Linked DNA regions of Phreatobacter stygius. The protein of the gene in region 1 interacts with the protein of each later gene in a pairwise test. Links are inferred from orthologs where the notes say so. Each region holds a gene or a part of one and is shown on either strand. Other genes may lie near its edges. The genes, in order: E8M01_RS01565 and E8M01_RS32705.

The links.
Region 2: the proteins of E8M01_RS01565 (region 1) and E8M01_RS32705 interact in binary tests that used the Escherichia coli proteins (3 or more experiments, as listed by UniProt). The link is inferred for Phreatobacter stygius from one-to-one orthologs.

What each region holds. Positions count from the first base shown.
Region 1 is NZ_CP039690.1:313,009-321,203, forward strand. What follows is about bases 2,347-5,093. They hold E8M01_RS01565 (2Fe-2S iron-sulfur cluster-binding protein), read right to left. Parts: upstream 4,007-5,093; coding sequence 3,686-4,006; downstream 2,347-3,685. Other genes in these bases: E8M01_RS01560 (NAD(P)/FAD-dependent oxidoreductase), read right to left, coding at 2,566-3,603; E8M01_RS01570 (Hpt domain-containing protein), read right to left, coding at 4,138-4,494; E8M01_RS01575 (hypothetical protein), read right to left, coding at 4,647-4,925; E8M01_RS01580 (LysE family translocator), read right to left, coding at 5,024-5,093. In the rest of the region: E8M01_RS01545 (YcjX family GTP-binding protein), read right to left, coding at 1-176; E8M01_RS01550 (SixA phosphatase family protein), read right to left, coding at 178-702; E8M01_RS01555 (DMT family transporter), read right to left, coding at 997-1,866; more of E8M01_RS01580, read right to left, coding at 5,094-5,656; E8M01_RS01585 (apolipoprotein A-IV repeat region-like domain-containing protein), read left to right, coding at 6,981-8,195. UniProt on the Escherichia coli protein: Ferredoxin are iron-sulfur proteins that transfer electrons in a wide variety of metabolic reactions. Although the function of this ferredoxin is unknown it is probable that it has a role as a cellular electron transfer protein.
Region 2 is NZ_CP039690.1:6,914,953-6,923,299, reverse strand. Bases 1-2,899 are described here. They hold E8M01_RS32705 (HesB/IscA family protein), read left to right. Parts: upstream 1-1,210; coding sequence 1,211-1,588; downstream 1,589-2,899. Other genes in these bases: E8M01_RS32695 (enoyl-CoA hydratase), read right to left, coding at 2,217-2,899; E8M01_RS32700 (TfoX/Sxy family protein), read left to right, coding at 1,588-1,962; E8M01_RS32710 (SUF system Fe-S cluster assembly protein), read left to right, coding at 714-1,085; E8M01_RS32715 (cysteine desulfurase), read left to right, coding at 1-575. Outside these bases: more of E8M01_RS32695, read right to left, coding at 2,900-2,990; E8M01_RS32690 (Bug family tripartite tricarboxylate transporter substrate binding protein), read right to left, coding at 3,004-3,984; E8M01_RS32685 (CaiB/BaiF CoA transferase family protein), read right to left, coding at 4,071-5,288; E8M01_RS32680 (LysR family transcriptional regulator), read left to right, coding at 5,503-6,456; E8M01_RS32675 (GGDEF domain-containing protein), read right to left, coding at 6,666-7,730; E8M01_RS32670 (DEAD/DEAH box helicase), read right to left, coding at 7,850-8,347. UniProt on the Escherichia coli protein: Is able to transfer iron-sulfur clusters to apo-ferredoxin. Multiple cycles of [2Fe2S] cluster formation and transfer are observed, suggesting that IscA acts catalytically.

The DNA.
Region 1 (8,195 bases):
GGCCAGCGCGACGCGGTCAGCAAGCCGTGCACCAGGGCGGTGATGAACACCGTCTTGCCGGAGCGCGACAGGCCGGTGACGCCGAGCCGCAAGGTCGGGCTGACCCAGTCGGTGGCATAGGCGGCGATCGAGCGGGCGGCGAGCCGGGACTCGTTCAGAAAGCCGGTCCAGGCCATGTCATTCCGCCCCGGCGTCGAGGTCGCGCGGGCTGATGAAGGCGATGAGCGTGCCACATTTCGGCCGGATGTCGCGCCATGCGGCGATATCGCAGTCGATCACCGCGAGACCCCCGGTCGGATATTTGGTCGAGACCCGCTGGCGTTCGATCAGCGGCCCCTCGGCCACCAGGCTCCCCGCCAGTGCCTCCAGGCCCGGATTATGGCCGACCAGCGCCAGGCTTTTGATCTCTTCCGGGGTCTGGCCGATGACCGCCATGAGCATGCCGACCGAGGCATGGTAGAGCCGCGCATCCTCGCTGCCCTCCGGCAGCGTCCGCCCGGCCGCCTTGGCCAGCGCCCAGGTCTCCTGGGTGCGCCGGGCGCTGGAGACCAGCGCCCGCTCCGGCACATAACCCCGCTCGGCCATGGCGCCGCCGATCAGCGGCGCGCCACGGCGGCCGCGGCCATTGAGCGGGCGTTCGTGGTCGGCCACGCCTGCCGGCCAGTCCGATTTGGCGTGACGCAACAGGATCAGCCGATGCATGAGGGTCCTCTGAACTGACCTGATATGTGCGCGATCACCCCGGCCGAAACAAGCGGCGGTGTGTCGCGGCAGGGTGGGACCCGGATATCGAGGCCGGCCAAGAGTGCCGTCCGAGGGAGCTTGCGCTCGAATTTGAGCTCGCACCCCGGAACCAGGCTCAACACGGCTTTCCGAACCATGCACGTGAGCCCCCCTCACCTCGCCCCGGCGGGGAGAGGTGAAGGGCCAGCGGTTCACGTGCGAGCGGATTGATCGCGCCGCCGGCAGCCATTCGCCATTCGCCACTCGCCCCCTCTACCTCCGCTCGCTCAGGATCAGGTAGAGCCCGCTCGCCACGATGATCGCCGCGCCGGCGAAGACGTTCAGCGCCGGGATCACGCCGAAGATGAACCAGCCGGCCAGCACCGACCAGATCAGCTGGACATATTGCAGCGGTGCGGTGACCGAGGCCGAGGCCAAACGGAAGGCCACCATCATGAACTGCTGGGCGATCAGCTGGATCGCCGCGACGCAAGCGATGATCGCCATGATCCGCCAGGACAGCGGCTGCCACAGCGGCCAGGCGAGGCTGCCGGCGATGATGACCAGGAACAGGTTGAAATAGACGATGATCGCCAGGCTGCTCTCGGTGCGGGTCATGTCGCGCATGGCGACCATGGTGGCGGCCCAGGTGGCGGCCGAGACCACCACCAGGAGCGCGGCCATGGATATGCCGCTCGTGTCCGGCTTGATGATGACCAGCGCGCCGGCAAAACCGATCACCACGGCGATCCAGCGATTGGCCGGCACGCGCTCGCGCAGCGCCAGGCCGGACAGGGCGACGACGAAGAACGGCGTGACGAACAGGATGGTGGTGGCGACCGGCAGGTCGAGCTCACGCAAGGCCTCGAAATAGGTGACGATCGAGACCGCCGAGAGGCCGGCGCGCAGGACATGGGCGCCGATCCGGCGGGTGACGAGCCGGCCCGAGCCATCGGCCAGGCGCCAGAGGATGGCGGGCGCCAGCAGGGCCAGGCCGAAGCCGCTCCTGACTGCAATGATTTGCCAGCTCGGCAATTCCGCGACGATCAGCTTGACGATGACGTCGTTGGCCGAAATGAAGGTGAAGCAGACGAGCTGGGCGGCAATCGCGGCGAGCGGGCGCTCAGCCGTGGCTGGGGGCATGGCGGTTGTTTCGCTCCTTGGCCTCCAGTGTTTAGGCGATTTTCGCGACCAGCCAAGAGGCCGCGCGGACATGCCGCCCCTGCGCCGTCCTCCGGTTGACCAGTGGGGCGATGCTATTTGCGAGCGATGGTGTGTGCGGGGACGGCCATTGACTTGCGCAACGGTCAGCGGTCCCCTCGTCCTGAGCCTATCGAAGGCCGAAGCTCACGCAAGAACCACCGCCTTCACCTCACCCCGGCGGGGCTACGACATTCACACATCTCTCAAAGGGGCCTGAATTCGCCACCTCTCAAGGCTTCGCACGAGAACCACGGATAGCGCATGCGCCGTCCTTTTTCGTCATGGCCGGCCTTGTGCCGGCCATCCACGCATTGCCTTGACCGCGGAGGACGTGGATGGCCGTGACAAGCACGGCCATGACGAAGCGAGAAACACCGCGCCAAGACATGGATTGTCGAGATGTGTGAATCCGGTAGCCCCGGCGGGGAGAGGTCGGCCGTCGCGTAGCGAAGGCCGGGAGAGGGGGAATTGCCGTTTCAGCACAAGGCCGTATGCGCCTTGCACGGTGCTTCTTCGGAAGGCCCCTCGCCCCCTGTCCCGACCGGCCGGGGAGAGGTGAAGGCGGTGGTTCCAGAGCGCATCTCAAAGCAAGCCGACCGGACGGCAGCGCCATTCGAACGCACCGCGCTCAGCCCCCCTTCAAGCCACCCCGAGCTTCTTCTGCAGGCTCGACGACGAGGTGGTGTATTGGAACGTCAGGCGCCGCTCCGGATAGACGTAGCGGTGCACCTTCTGGGCAAACAGCGCCGCCTCGTGGAACCCCGACAGGATCAGCTTCAGCTTGCCCGGATACCAGTTGATGTCGCCAATGGCAAAAATGCCCGGCGTCGAGGTCTCGAACTTCTCGGTATCCACCGCGATCAGGTTTTCGTGGAGATTCAAGCCCCAGTCGGCGATCGGGCCGAGCTTCATGGTCAGCCCGAAGAACGGCAGCAGCATGTTGCAGGCGACCTGGAACGGCTGGTTGTCGGCCCCCCGGCACGACACCGCCGAGAGCGTCCGGCCATCGCCTTCGAGCCCGGTCATCTGGCCGAACACGAGGTTCATCTTGCCCGCCGCGACCAGGGCGCGCATCTGGTCGACCGAATGGGGCACGGCGCGGAACTCGTCGCGCCGATGCATCAAGGTCAGCGAGCGGGCGACCGGCTCAAGGCTCAAGGTCCAGTCGAGCGCACTGTCGCCGCCGCCGACGATCAGCACGTCGCGGTCGCGGAACTGCTCCATTCTGCGCACGGAATAGAACACCGACCCGCCTTCATAGCTCTCGATGCCGGGAACCGGCGGGCGCTTGGGCTGGAACGAGCCGCCGCCGGCGGCGATCGCGATGGTCTTCGCCTCGAACACCTGGTCGGCGTCGGTGGTGACCCGGAACAAGGGCTTTTCGGCCGAGCCCAGCACCTCGATCGCGTCGACCTGCTGGCCGAGATGATATTCGGCGCCGAACGGTTCGATCTGCTTCATCAGGTTGTCGACCAGCCCCTGCCCGCTGACCGAGGCAAAGCCGGGGATGTCGTAGATCGGCTTCTCCGGATAGAGCTCGGAACATTGCCCGCCGACCTTCGGCAGAATGTCGACCAGATGCGCCTTCACATCGACGAGGCCGAGCTCGAACACCGCGAACAGGCCGACCGGGCCGGCGCCGATGATCAGACAATCGGTCTCGATGGGGCGGGTCATGGGTTATCCCGGATGAGGTCCAGTCCAAGCCGTGCAGTCTCTAGCGCGAAGCCGGCCCGCGGCGAAAGCCGGGCTACGCCGGTCAGCCCTGCCGTTCCGGCGTGGTCACGATCAGGCCGTCCAGTTGATCGGTGATCTTGATCTGGCAGGACAGCCGCGAATTCGGCCGCACGTCGAAAGCGAAATCGAGCATATCCTCCTCCATATGGGAGGGCTCGCCGACAATTGCCGTCCATTGGTCGTCGACATAGACATGGCAGGTCGCGCAGGCACAGGCGCCGCCACATTCCGCCACCACGCCCGGCACGCCGTTCTTGATCGCCGCTTCCATCACGGTCGCGCCGACGTCGCCGGAAACCGGGCGCTTCTCGCCAGCATGATCGATGAAGGTAATCTGAGGCATGATGGCTCGGCCCTTGCGGCTGGAATGGTCGCTCAAACGCGAAACCGCCGCATCATCCGCGGCGGTCCCGACGTGCCGTTGAGATAGCGAAAAGGTCGGGCTTTTGCCAGGGGGCCGGCTCGCACGCCTGATCAGGCCACCTTGCGCAGCTCGGCGATGAAGGCATTGGCCTCGGCGACCTCGGCCTCCAGGCGCTCGAGTTCGGCGATCGCCTGGCTCGACAGGTAGTCGAGCTTGGCGCCCTCGACGGCTTCCGCCGCTTCCGCCACGGCGAAGGCGCCGATGCCGCGGGCCGAACCGATCAGGGTATGGGCGGCATAGGCCCAGTCCTTGGCCGTGGTGGCCTGGCGCAACCGTTCGATCATCGCCCGGGACTGGCGTTCGAACAGCGCCAGCACCTCCAGTTCAAGATCGCGGTCGCCGAAGGTCTGGCGGGCAAGATGCGCGAGATCGACGGGGCTGCTGTGCCCGGAAGGATCATCGGTCATGGTGGTTCTGGTGTCCTGCCTGTCCGGGAGAAGGTCGAGCCCTTCTCGCGTCATGTCGCCCGATCATCGGATGGGAACGGCAAGGCGGGGTTAAAACCAGGGCTCAATACTGGTGAAACCCGGACATTCGGTTGATAGGAGGTGAATCTCCGTCAATTTTTCGCTGATTTTGAACCAATCAGGCGGCGGCCGGCATCGGTCAGCTTGCACACCAGCCAGTCCGGCTTGAGCGGGTTGGCAAACCACGGTTCGGCCCAGCCGGCCTCGATACAGGCCCGGATGGTTGAATGCGGCACCTCGCGCCCGAGCGTGTCGAAAAGCGGCAACTTGCCGCCGGGCTGGCCGATGCCGCGGGCCAGCCAGCGGCGTTGCGCCTCGCTCGGACGGGACGCGGGCGGCGCGCTCACGGACTTGGTCGACTTCTCGATCATGGCGAAACAAGCCATCCAGGGAACACTCTCGACCGGATCGTGGCACGTTCGGCCAGACCGCGCCACGGGGATCACCGTCGCGGCAAGCCCTGCAACGGTCAGTCCCGGCCGCCGAGGGCCAGGCGGCAGGCCAATCCGGCAAAGACGGTGGCCAGCAGATATCGCGGCAGCCAGCGGAAACGGCCCGTTGTGCCAAGGCCGATCCGGATGCGATCGCTCAACAGGATGACCACGCCGTTCACCACAAGGCCGACGCCGTTCAGCATCGTCGCAAGCATCAGCGCCTGCAAAACCATCGCCCCCGCCTCCGGGCGCATGAACTGGGGAAACAGTGCCAGCACGAAGAGCACCATTTTCGGATTGAGCAGGTTGGTCGCCAGCGCCTCGGCGAGAATGCGCGCCTTGGACAGCCGCATCAGGCCCGATGACGGCGCAAACCCGGCCTCGCCCGACCGGATCGTCTTCCAGGCGAGATAAAGCAGATAGGCTGAGCCCACGGCGCGCACGATGTCATAGGCCACCGGCACGGCGAGAAAGAGCTGCGCCAGCCCGAGCCCGGCGGCGAGCGCATGGCAATAGGTGCCAAGCGCGATGCCGGCATAGGTGAGGAAGCCGGCGGCCCGCCCTTGGCTAACGCTGCGCGAGGCCATGAGCAGCATGTCGGGCCCGGGCGTGGCGGTGAGCACCACGGCGGCGGCGGCAAAAATCATCAGGGTGGAGACATCCGGCATAGCGTTGTCCTTCGCATGAGCCGGAATTTCCGATTATCAGATTCCCGCGCGGCATCAAGGTTGCCCGCCCGGACTGCGCTCCTGGCTGCCGCCGGCGAACAGGCTCCCCGCCTCACCTCTCCCCGGCGGGGCGAGGTCGAGGCGGAGGTTCCGGTGTGACCTTCGAAAGGCCGCCAAACGACAGGCAAGGAGCCACCCTGCCCGCCGTCATCAAACCCATCATCTTGCTCAACAGGTCACAGTGGACCGGCGCGGCGGCGCCTCACCGAAGCGCCGGAGCAACCAGTCCCCGGTGTGGCCTGACGGCATCGCCGTCATCTCTCCGCCGGTCGCGCGACGCTCGACGGGCAGGAATTGTAGGAACTGCGGATCACGATGCGATCGCCGCATTGATAGGAGCACCGCATCAGTCCCTCGGGCGTCAAACGAGACGACGAATAGAGAATGCAGGCCGGCAGTGGACTTTGGGCCAGCCGCTGCGACAGACCTGCCGGCGGTTCGTTATCGGCCGCCCGAACGCCCCCGGCGGAGGCATTTCCCGCAGAAAAAAGGCCAACGGCAATTACAACGACCTTAGGGAAGATTGCTGATTTATAGTTCAACTGCTTTCTCCATGCTTGAAATCCGCGCTTCCTCAACACGGATCAAGGGCAACCTTTCGCAAGGGAATGTGGCATGAAAATGCCGCGCCGGTCAGCCGATGCCGGAGGTCGAAGGCCGGTCTTCGGCCGGTGCTCCGAAGCCCGCGACGGGACCCGGTTTGCCGCCTGGCTTTGATCCCTGGGCTTCCCGGTCTCGGGATGTGCCGGCGATCGGGCAAGCCACCGCCAAGGTTGACAACGACCTGGACCGGCATGGTGCTGCGGTGGCGCGCTCTTGGCCTTGAGGGCGCGACCGGCGATCGCGCGCCGCGCGCCGGCCACCGGAAACGCCGGCCTCCGCAGCCGAGGCCGGCGGGCTTCGGAAATCGCGCGGCGTCCTCGCTTGCCGGGAGGCGGCGGCGATCGGCGCGGCCGCGGATAGCGGGCGGTTCGCCCTGATTGATCCACAGGTTAACGAACACAAAAGGAACGTTTGGCCGGGTGGGATTCCATCAACCAAGCCATTTCAAGTACTTGGCTAAAAACATGGTGAACAAGGCGTTAACGATGTTTGAGAAACGCTGGGGTGTCGCGGTATCTTTCCGAAGATCTCATCGGTAGATTATTGGTGCGGCGGACTGTTGTCCCGCCGGTCGTCGTGTTGCGTCCGAGAGGCACTTGGGCCGTGACACGAAGGCTGTCGGGGGCCTGTCTGCGAGAGTATGAGGACGCGGGCGACGACCATGGCGAACACTCCCAAGAAGATCCAGGATCCGGCTGAAGCGGCTCTTGCGGCGATCCAGGATGCGCTGAACCTCGCGACCGAGGAGGCCAAGGGCACGACGAAGCCGGCGGTTCAGGAACCCTCCAAGGTCCAGCCGGCGACCCGGTCGGCCGAGAACGCCAAGGCATCGGCCTCGCCGGTCAAGGTCGACGACGATCTGTTTGCCGACACCAAACGCGCCGACAGCGTGGTGGCGCCGAGCCAGGCCGCCGCCAATGACGACCGGCGCGACATCGCCCAATTGCTCGAGCGTCTGTCCAGGCGCGCCTCCGCGACACCGCTCTGGATCGCTTTCTTCATGTCGATCGCCTGGACCGGGCTCGGCCTGTTCCTCGGTTCGCGCCTGCTCGCCGGCGCCAGCGTCGACTTCGCCTCCCCCACCGTCCTCACCTTCCTCACCGCGCTGGTCCTGCCGGTCGTCTTCTTCTTCGTCATGGGCGGGCTGATCCGCCGCACCCAGGAAATGCGCATCGTCGCGCGCGGCATGAGCGAAGTCGCCATTCGCCTGGCCGAGCCGGAAACCATCGCGCGTGAATCCGTCGTCTCGGTCGGCCAGGCCATCCGCCGCGAGGTCGCCGCCATGGGCGACGGCGTCGAGCGGGCGCTGGCGCGCGCCAACGAGCTGGAATCGCTTGTCCATAACGAGGTCGCCTCGCTCGAGCGCGCCTATAACGACAATGAACTGCGCATCCGCAACCTGATCGAGGAACTGGTCACCCAGCGCGAGGCGATCGTCTCCAATTCCGAGCGCGTCCGCGGCGCCATCACCGGCGCCCACGAGCACCTCGCCTCGCAGATGGCCGAAGCCGGCGACAACCTGTCGCGCCGGATCGACGAAAGCGGCCTGCGCGTCACCGGCAGCCTGGCCGACAAGGCCGAGGCGATCACGGTGGCGCTCGGCCGCGCCGGCGATCACATGATCGACCAGATCCACGTGCGCGGCTCCGACATCGTCGAGCGCCTGGCGGCGACCAGCGACGACGTTACCCGGGCCCTGTCGACCACCGGCGACCGGGTCACCACGGTGCTGACCGACACCGGCAACAGCGTCACCATCGCGATGGCCGAGACCGGCTCGACCATGGCCGCCAAGCTGTCGGAAACCGGCACGACGATGACCGAGCACCTGGCCGCGACCAGTGCCGACATCACCCATGCCATTGCCTCGCGCGCC
Region 2 (8,347 bases), 6.6 Mb from region 1 along the record:
ACGCCGATTTTTACGTGTTCACCGGCCACAAGGTCTATGGGCCGACCGGCATCGGCGTGCTCTACGGCAAGCGCGAGCACCTGGAGCGCATGCCGCCGTTCAATGGCGGCGGCGAGATGATCAGCGTCGTCACCATGGACGGGGTGACCTATAACGACCCGCCGCATCGGTTCGAGGCGGGCACGCCGGCCATCGTCCAGGCGATCGGGCTCGGCCAGGCGCTCGACTACATGATGTCGATCGGCCGCGACAAGATCCGGGCGCACGAGGATGCCCTGGTCCGCCATGCCCATGAGCGGCTCGGCGCGATCAATTCGTTGCGCATTTTCGGCCAGGCCCGCAACAAGGGCGCCATCGTCTCCTTCGAGATGAAGGGCGCGCATGCCCATGACGTCGCCACCGTCATCGACCGCTACGGCGTGGCGGTGCGGGCCGGCACTCATTGCGCCATGCCGCTGCTGCAGCGCTTCGGCGTCACCTCGACCTGCCGGGCATCATTCGGGCTCTACAACACCCATGACGAGGTCGACCGGCTTGCCGAAGCCCTGATCAAGGCCCAGGATATGTTCAGCTGATGTTCGGCTGACTGCGCGCCGCCTGCAGCCGTTCCATTTGAAATGGCAGCCAAGCGGCATTATGTGACTTTCGCGGGTTCTTGTCGGTGAGGCTCGACTTGGCCTCGCCCGAACCTCCGAAATGGGACCTTGACCCCTATGGACGACACCCAGACGCTCAATACGACGGTTGCCGGCGATGCCGCGGCCATTCCGCCGGAGGAGCTCGATCGGCTGACCGATGACATCGTTGCCGCGATGAAGTCGGTCTACGATCCGGAAATCCCCTCCGATATCTACGAGCTCGGCCTGATCTACCGCGTCGATATCGACGACAACCGCAAGGTGGCGATCGACATGACGCTGACCTCGCCGTCCTGTCCGTCGGCCGCCGAATTGCCCGGCATGGTCGAAAACGCGGTCGCCGCCGTGCCCGGCATTGCCGAGGTCAAGGTGACGCTGACCTTCGATCCGCCCTGGGATCAGAGCCGGATGTCGGACGAGGCGCGGGTCGCGCTCAACATGTGGTGACGGATCTTCGGTAGAATTCGGCCGGCTCGCCGGGATTTAACTTCGAGCCGGCAATGTCTATATCTGGCATGTGATGCTTTGGACGCCGGGCCTTGAACCCGGTCCGTTTCGGAGATTTTGAGACCATGGCGCTACCGAAAATGCAGGCCATGCGCCTGACCGACGCTGCAGCCGAGCGCGTGAGGGCGCTGATGACGACCGCCAGTTCGCCGGATGCCGGCCTGCGCGTCGGCATCAAGAAGGGCGGCTGCGCCGGCATGGAATATACCATGGAGTTCATCGACGGCCCGGCCAGGTTCGACGAGATCGTCGAGGACAAGGGCGTGCGCGTGTTCATCGACGCCAAGGCGGTGCTCTATCTGCTCGGCACCGAAATGGACTATGTCATCGACAAGATGGCGGCCAAGTTCGTGTTCAACAATCCGAACCAGACATCGGCCTGCGGCTGCGGCGAATCGATCGCGCTGACGCCCGCCGCCCCGGAAGCGCTCGGCGCCTCCTGATGCCGGGCGGCCTGCTCGATCCGGATTTCCTCGTCGACCTGTTCCAGCCTTTCGCCACCATTTCCGTCCGCGCCATGTTCGGCGGCCAGGGCATCATGCGCGAGGGGCTGATGTTCGCCCTGGTCGACGGCGGCGTGATCTATCTGAAATCCGATGCCGAGACCGACGCCGCATTCGCCGCCGAAGGGCTCGAGCTGTTCGTCATGACGACCAAGGCCGGCAAACAGATGCCGATGAACTACCGGCGCATGCCGGAGGCCTGTTTCGACGACGAGGCGAGCCTCCAGCGCTGGGCCGGCCATGCCTGGGGCGCCGCCTTGCGCGCCGCCGCCAGGAAGCCGGCGAAAGCGAAGGCGGCAAAGGGCAAGCCGTAGCGAATGGCTGATAGCGAATAGGGGATGATGCCGTCCCGGCAGCGCGTCAACCCTCGCCCACGTCTGCGTGGGAGAGGGTGGCCGCGGAGCGGCCGGGTGAGGGTGGTTGCGTCGATGCGCGACGGGCATTCCCGCCGGAAATGAGGGCCCAGCCTTCGTCAGACCCTCACCCGGCGCCTGGCGGCGCCACCCTCGCCCGCAAGCGGGCGAGGGTTTACGCGCTCGCCACTCGCCACTCCCCACTCGCCACTCGCTTATCGCCCCTTGTGATCCAGGAAGGCCTGCATGAAGCGCTGCGGCTCGCCGGTCGCGAAGGCCCGGCCGAAAGCCGGGACGCCGGCTTCGATCGCTTGGGCCAGGGGCAATTCGTCCCACTGGCGCAGCAGGACCTTCTGGGCGCGGATCACCTCGGGTCCGCAGGCCAGAATGGGGGCGAGGGTGGTCTCGATCGCCGTATCCAGAGCCGCGAGGTCCGCCACCTGGTCGACCAGGCCCCATTGCAGCGCGGTCGCGGCGTCGATCGGTTCGCCGGTCAGGATCATCCAGCGCGTCCGGCCGGAACCGATGAGCCGGGGCATCAGGGCCGCATGGATCACCGAGGGGATCCCGACCTTGACCTCCGGCATGGCGAATTGCGCGGCGCTGGACGCGATGCGCAGGTCGCAGGCCATGGCCAGTTCCAGCCCGCCGCCCAGGCACCAGCCGGCGACGCGCGCGACGACCGGTGTCGGAAAGAGGCGGACCGCCTCGCACAGATCGCGCAGCCTGGAGATGAAGCGTTCGCCGCTTTGCTGGTCCAGTCCGACCATTTCGCCGATATGTGCGCCGCCGATGAACGTGCGATCGCCGGTGCCTGACAGCACCAGGGCGCGCAACTCCGGCCGTCGCGAAAGCTGGTCGAGGCCGGCAAGCAGGGCATCGATCACCTGACTGCTGAGGATATTCGCCTTGCCGGCATTGCTGATCGTCAGCCGGACGGTTCCCTTGCCGTCCTCGGCGATCGTGCAGTGATCATTCAGAGCCGTCATATCCGTCACCGCCTCACAGTTTCGCAAAATTGATGTCGTCGACGATCTTCTTCCAGGCCCTGTCCTGGTCGGCGATCAAGGTGCTGAACTCGGCCGCCGAGGTCGGCGCCGGCACGGCGCCCTGCCGGCCGATCGCCTCGACCACGTCCTTGGCGGCGAGCACCGCCCGGATGGCGCCGTTCAGCACCTCGATGATCGGCGCCGGCGTGCCGGCGGGTGCGGCGATGCCGAACCAGGACGGGTTGTTCATCGCCGGCAAGCCGAGCTCGGCATAGGTCGGAACCTGCGGCAGGATATCGAGCCTGTGCCGGAACGCCACCGCCAGCGGTGCGATCCTGCCGGCCTCGATGAAAGGCGCCGACGAGGGGATATTGTCGAACAGCACACCGATCCGGCCGCCGATCAGGTCGGTCAGCGCCGGTCCGAGGCCCCGGTAGGGAACGTGCTGGAGCTTCGTGCCGGTGACATGCATGAACAGCTCGCCGTTCATATGGCTGAGGCCGCCAATGCCGGACGAGCCGAAATGATAGTGGCCGGGTTTCGCTTTCAATTCGGCAAGGAACGAGGCGAAGTCGCGGCCCGGAAATTCCGGACCGACCACCAGGACGTTGGGGACCTCGGCCAGATTGCTGATGGCCGCGAAATCGCGCACCGGATCGTAGCGGCGTTCCTTGTAGACATTGGGATTGACCGCGTGGGAACTTTCGACCGCCATGACCAGCGAATAGCCGTCGGCCGGCTGTTTCGCGCCGAATTCGGAACCGATCGCGCCGCCGGCGCCCGGCCGGTTCATGATGACGAAGGACTGTTTGAGCACCTCGGTCAGCTTTTGCGCCACGATGCGCGCAATGATGTCCGTGGTGCCGCCCGGCGCATAGGGGACGACGATCTGCACCGGCCGCGTGGGATAGTCGGCCGCCTGGGCCCGCCGGCCTGAAACGGCAATGGCTCCCGCGCCGATCAGGACATGTCGGCGAGACGGATATTTCGGCATGATGGCCTCCCGGATTTTTTGTTGGACGGCGCCAAGGCGCTGATGGCCGGCCGCTCTTGTTGCAATGGCAGAGGACGACCAGGCGCCTATGCGATGACCTTGCCGCTGCGCAGCGCGGCCATTTCGGTCGCGCCGAGCCCGAGCTCGGCAAGGACTTCCTCGGTATGTTCGCCGAGCAGCGGCGGCGGGCGCCCGTCGTCGGCGCCGGCGACCGGCGGCAGCAGCGGATTGCGCACGCTGGGGATAGCCCCCATCCGCGGATGACGCAGCGTGCGGTTGATCTGCCGATGGCGAACCTGGGCGTCGGCGAAGACCTCGTTCAGCGGCTGGATCGGCCCCCAGGGCACACCGACCGCGTCGAGCATCCGGCCCCAGTCCTGCCGGTCCTTGCGCGCCAGGATCCTGGCGACCTCCTCACGCAGGGCGGGCAGGTTCTCGATCCGCCCGGCATTGGTCCGATAACGCGCGTCGCGGCCGAGGTCATCGCGACCGGCGACGGCGCAGAAGCGCTCGAACTGCGCGTCATTGCCGATCGCCAGGATCATGTGCCCGTCGCGGCAGGCAAAGACCTCATAAGGCGCGCAATTGGGATGGGCGTTGCCGCTTCGTGCCGGGGCCTTGCCCGAAACCAGATAGTTCGTCGCCTGATTGGCGTTGAGCGCGACGCCGACGTCGAGCAGCGCAAGGTCGATGTGCTGGCCTTGTCCGGAGCGCTCGCGCTCGCGCAGCGCCGCCTGCACGGCAATGGTCGCGTACAGGCCGGTCATCAGATCGACCACGGCGACCCCCGTCCTGAGCGGCCCGGCTCCCGCCTGGCCGTCGGGAATGCCGGTATAGCTCATCAGCCCGGCCATGCCCTGGAAGACGTAGTCGTAGCCCGGCCGCCCGGCCATCGGACCGTCCTGGCCGAAGCCGGTAATGGAGACCTGGATCAGCCGCGGGTTGATGGCCCGCAGGCTGGCATAGTCGAGACCGAACCTTAGGAGCGAGCCACTCTTGAAGTTCTCGATGACGACATCGCAACGCGCCGCCAGCCGCTTGACCAGGGCGGCGCCTTCGGGTTTGGCGAAGTCGATAGCGATGGACCGCTTGCCCCGGTTGCAGCACAGGAAATAGGCGGACAAGGGATCCTGCCCCTCCGCGGTGAGGAAGGGCGGTCCCCAGCCGCGCGTGTCGTCGCCGGTCTCGACGCTCTCGACCTTGACCACATCGGCGCCGAGGTCGGCGAGGTTCTGCGTGCACCAGGGCCCGGCGAGAATGCGCGAGAGGTCGAGGATCTTCACGCCCGACAGGGCATCTTGCAGCGGCATGGAAACTCCCCGGGGCGCGTGTCGACCAGGGGTGAAACCGGTCTGCGGCCTTGAGGGTGTGGCCGGGGACCGGCGGGCTTGCCAGTTTAAAGAGCCGAAGGCGGCGTTCTCCTGTTTGAAACGGTGAGGCCGGGGAGGATCACCGCTCGCACGGTCCGATTTCGGCAGATAAGCTCGCGGCTGGCAAAGGCGGATCCCTGTTCAGTTCATGCGTTACGACCTCACCGATCTGAAACTGTTCCGGGCGATCGCCGAGGCCGCCAGCCTGTCGGCCGGCGCGGCGCAGATCTATCTGTCGGCGGGATCGGCGAGCTACCGGCTGAAGAACCTGGAGCGGACGGTGGGAACCGCGCTGTTCCTGCGCACGCCGAGGGGCATGGAGCTGACGGCCGCCGGCGAGCATCTGCTGAAACATGTGGCGCGGGTGTTCTCCGACCTGGAATGCATGCACGGCGAGATGAGCGGTTTCGCCAAGGGCATGCGCGGCAATATCCGACTGTTCGCCAACAGCAGTTCCCTGAACGGTTTCCTGCCACGCGATCTCGCGGGCTTCCTGGTCGCCAACGGGCAGGTGAATATCGAGCTCGAGGAACACAACAGCGACGACATCGTGCTCGCCGTCAGCGACGGCATCGCCGATATCGGCGTCATGGCCAGCGACATCTCGTCGGGCAGCCTGCAGGTCTATCCCTATGCCGAGGACAGCCTCGTGCTGACGGTCGCCCCTGGCCATCCGCTGGCGGAGAGTGGTGCAATCCGGCTCGACCAGGCGCTCGACCACGACTTCGTCTGCATGCACCGCGCCAGCAGCAATTTCCAGTTCCTCGCGGCGACTGCCGGCAAGCTCGGCAAACATCTCAAGGTTCGTATCCACGCCCAGAATTTCGCCACGGTATTGCAATTGGTGGCGGCCAATGTCGGCGTTGCGCTGGTGCCCCGCAGTGTCCTCGGCAACGCCTTCACCGATCGGACATGCGTGGCGGTGCCGCTGCTCGACGCCTGGGCGGAGCGCCGGTTGAAGATCGTGACGCGCGACATCAACGATGCCTCGGCCTTCATGAAGGGCCTGGTCGGTCACCTCCTCAAGCAGGCGACGACGGACCGCGCATCAACCCTCGCCCGCGCCTTCGTGGGAGAGGGTGGCCGCGGAGCGGCCGGGTGAGGTGGTTGCGTCAATGCTGGACGTGCATTTCGGGCGCAAGTGATTGGCGGGGGATTTAAGACCCTCACCCGGCGCCTCATAGCATCGAGCGAACGCGAGATGCGTTCGCACTCGCTATGCGCCGCCACCCTCTCCCGCAAGCGGGCGAGGGTTGACGCGCGCTGAGCTCGCCGCTTCATCCCCATTCGCTATTCGCCACTCGCCGCCGGTCAGGCGACCTTGGCGCGGCCTCGGTCGGCCTCGGCGTCGGTCTCGCAGACCACCCGGTTGCGGCCATTGCGCTTGGCCGCATAGAGGCACTGGTCGGCCCGCTCATAAAGCGTCGCCGCCGTGTCGCCCGGGCGGAACATGGCAACCCCCAGCGAGACCGTGATGCGGCCGAGATTTTCGCTGGTCGAGCGCTTGATCAATTCCTTGGTCATGACGGCGCGGCGGATATGTTCGGCCACCGTCACGGCGGCGCGCAAGGGCGTGTCCGGCAGGATGATGGCGAATTCCTCGCCGCCATAACGGCAGGCGAGATCGTGTCCCTTGACGTTCTGTTTCACCGAGAGGGCGACCAGGCGCAGCACCTGATCGCCGGTCAGGTGGCCGAACGTGTCGTTGAATTTCTTGAAATTGTCGATGTCGCTGACCAGCAGCGCCAGCGGCGTCTCGGACTTCTGCGCCAGGGCCACCGCCTTGGCGATCGCCTGGTCATAAAACTTGCGATTGCCGAGCGAGGTCAGCGGATCGGTCAGGGATTCCGTACGAACCGCATCAAGATTGTCCTGCAATTGCTTGATTTCGCTATGAGAAGCCTTCAGTCGCTGTTCCAGCGCCTTGTTATTGGCTTCGATCTCGCGGGTCGAGCGGACCAGCGTCTCGATGACCGTCCTGACCCCGTCGGTGGAGGCGGCGGCGGCGAGCTTGGCCGAGGCGCCGGCGAGGTCATGGCCATAAGCGGTGGCCTGCCCGGCGGCCGAATCGATCATCCGCATGACGTCTTCGATCTCGTCCATGACACGATTGCCGACGACGTCGATCTTTTCGGTCAGGCGATTGGGCGAGAGGTAGTGGTCATAGATGGCGTCGAGCTGGTCCTGGTCGATCGCGCCATGCTCGGACAGCATCGTATTGACCGCGTCGGACAATTCCGTGTGGTAGCCCGACGCATAGGTATACCAGATCTCGTAGTTGCGCGGCACGGCCGCGAGCTTGCGGCCCTTGATCTGGCCGAATGCGAGGTCGCCGAAGGCGTGCGTCCGTTCAATGTCGTCGTTGCGGTCAAACATCTGAACGGCCGTCCCTACTGGGAATAAGGGCGCGCAAGGCACGCCCTCGAGATTTCTGGCCGACAGGCTAACCAGTCAATGCTGAATGCCCGGTAAAAAACCGGGCATTCGTGATGCGGTTAGCGAGACTTGAAAGTGATCGGTCGAAGCAGGAACTGCGGCAGATGCGACGCATCGCCTTCCTCGTCGGGGCGCTGCGGCGGGCGGCTGGCGGCCTGGGCCGGGCGGGATGCCGCCTGCGAACGGGCCGGCCGTTCGGCCCGGGCGGCCGGACGGGCTTCGACCGGGCGGTCCTCGGCCGAACGCTCTTGCACCGAACGCTCTTGCACCGATCTTTCCTGGCGACGGGCCGGGCGGTCTTCAGCCGGCCGGGGCGCGGCTTCGCGGCGCGCGGGACGATCCTCGGTCGACGCGGCCTTTTCACGGCGGGCCGGACGCTCTTCGGTGCTGCGGGCCTCGCTGCGCGAGGTGCCGACGCTGCGTCGTCCGCGGCCGCCTTCGCCACGTCCGCCTTCGCCACGGCCGTTCTCGCCGCGTCCACCTTCGCTGCCGCCGCGCCGTTCGCGGCGGGCTTCGGTGGCTTCCTCGGCCGAAACCGGGGCGCCTTCCCAATTGAT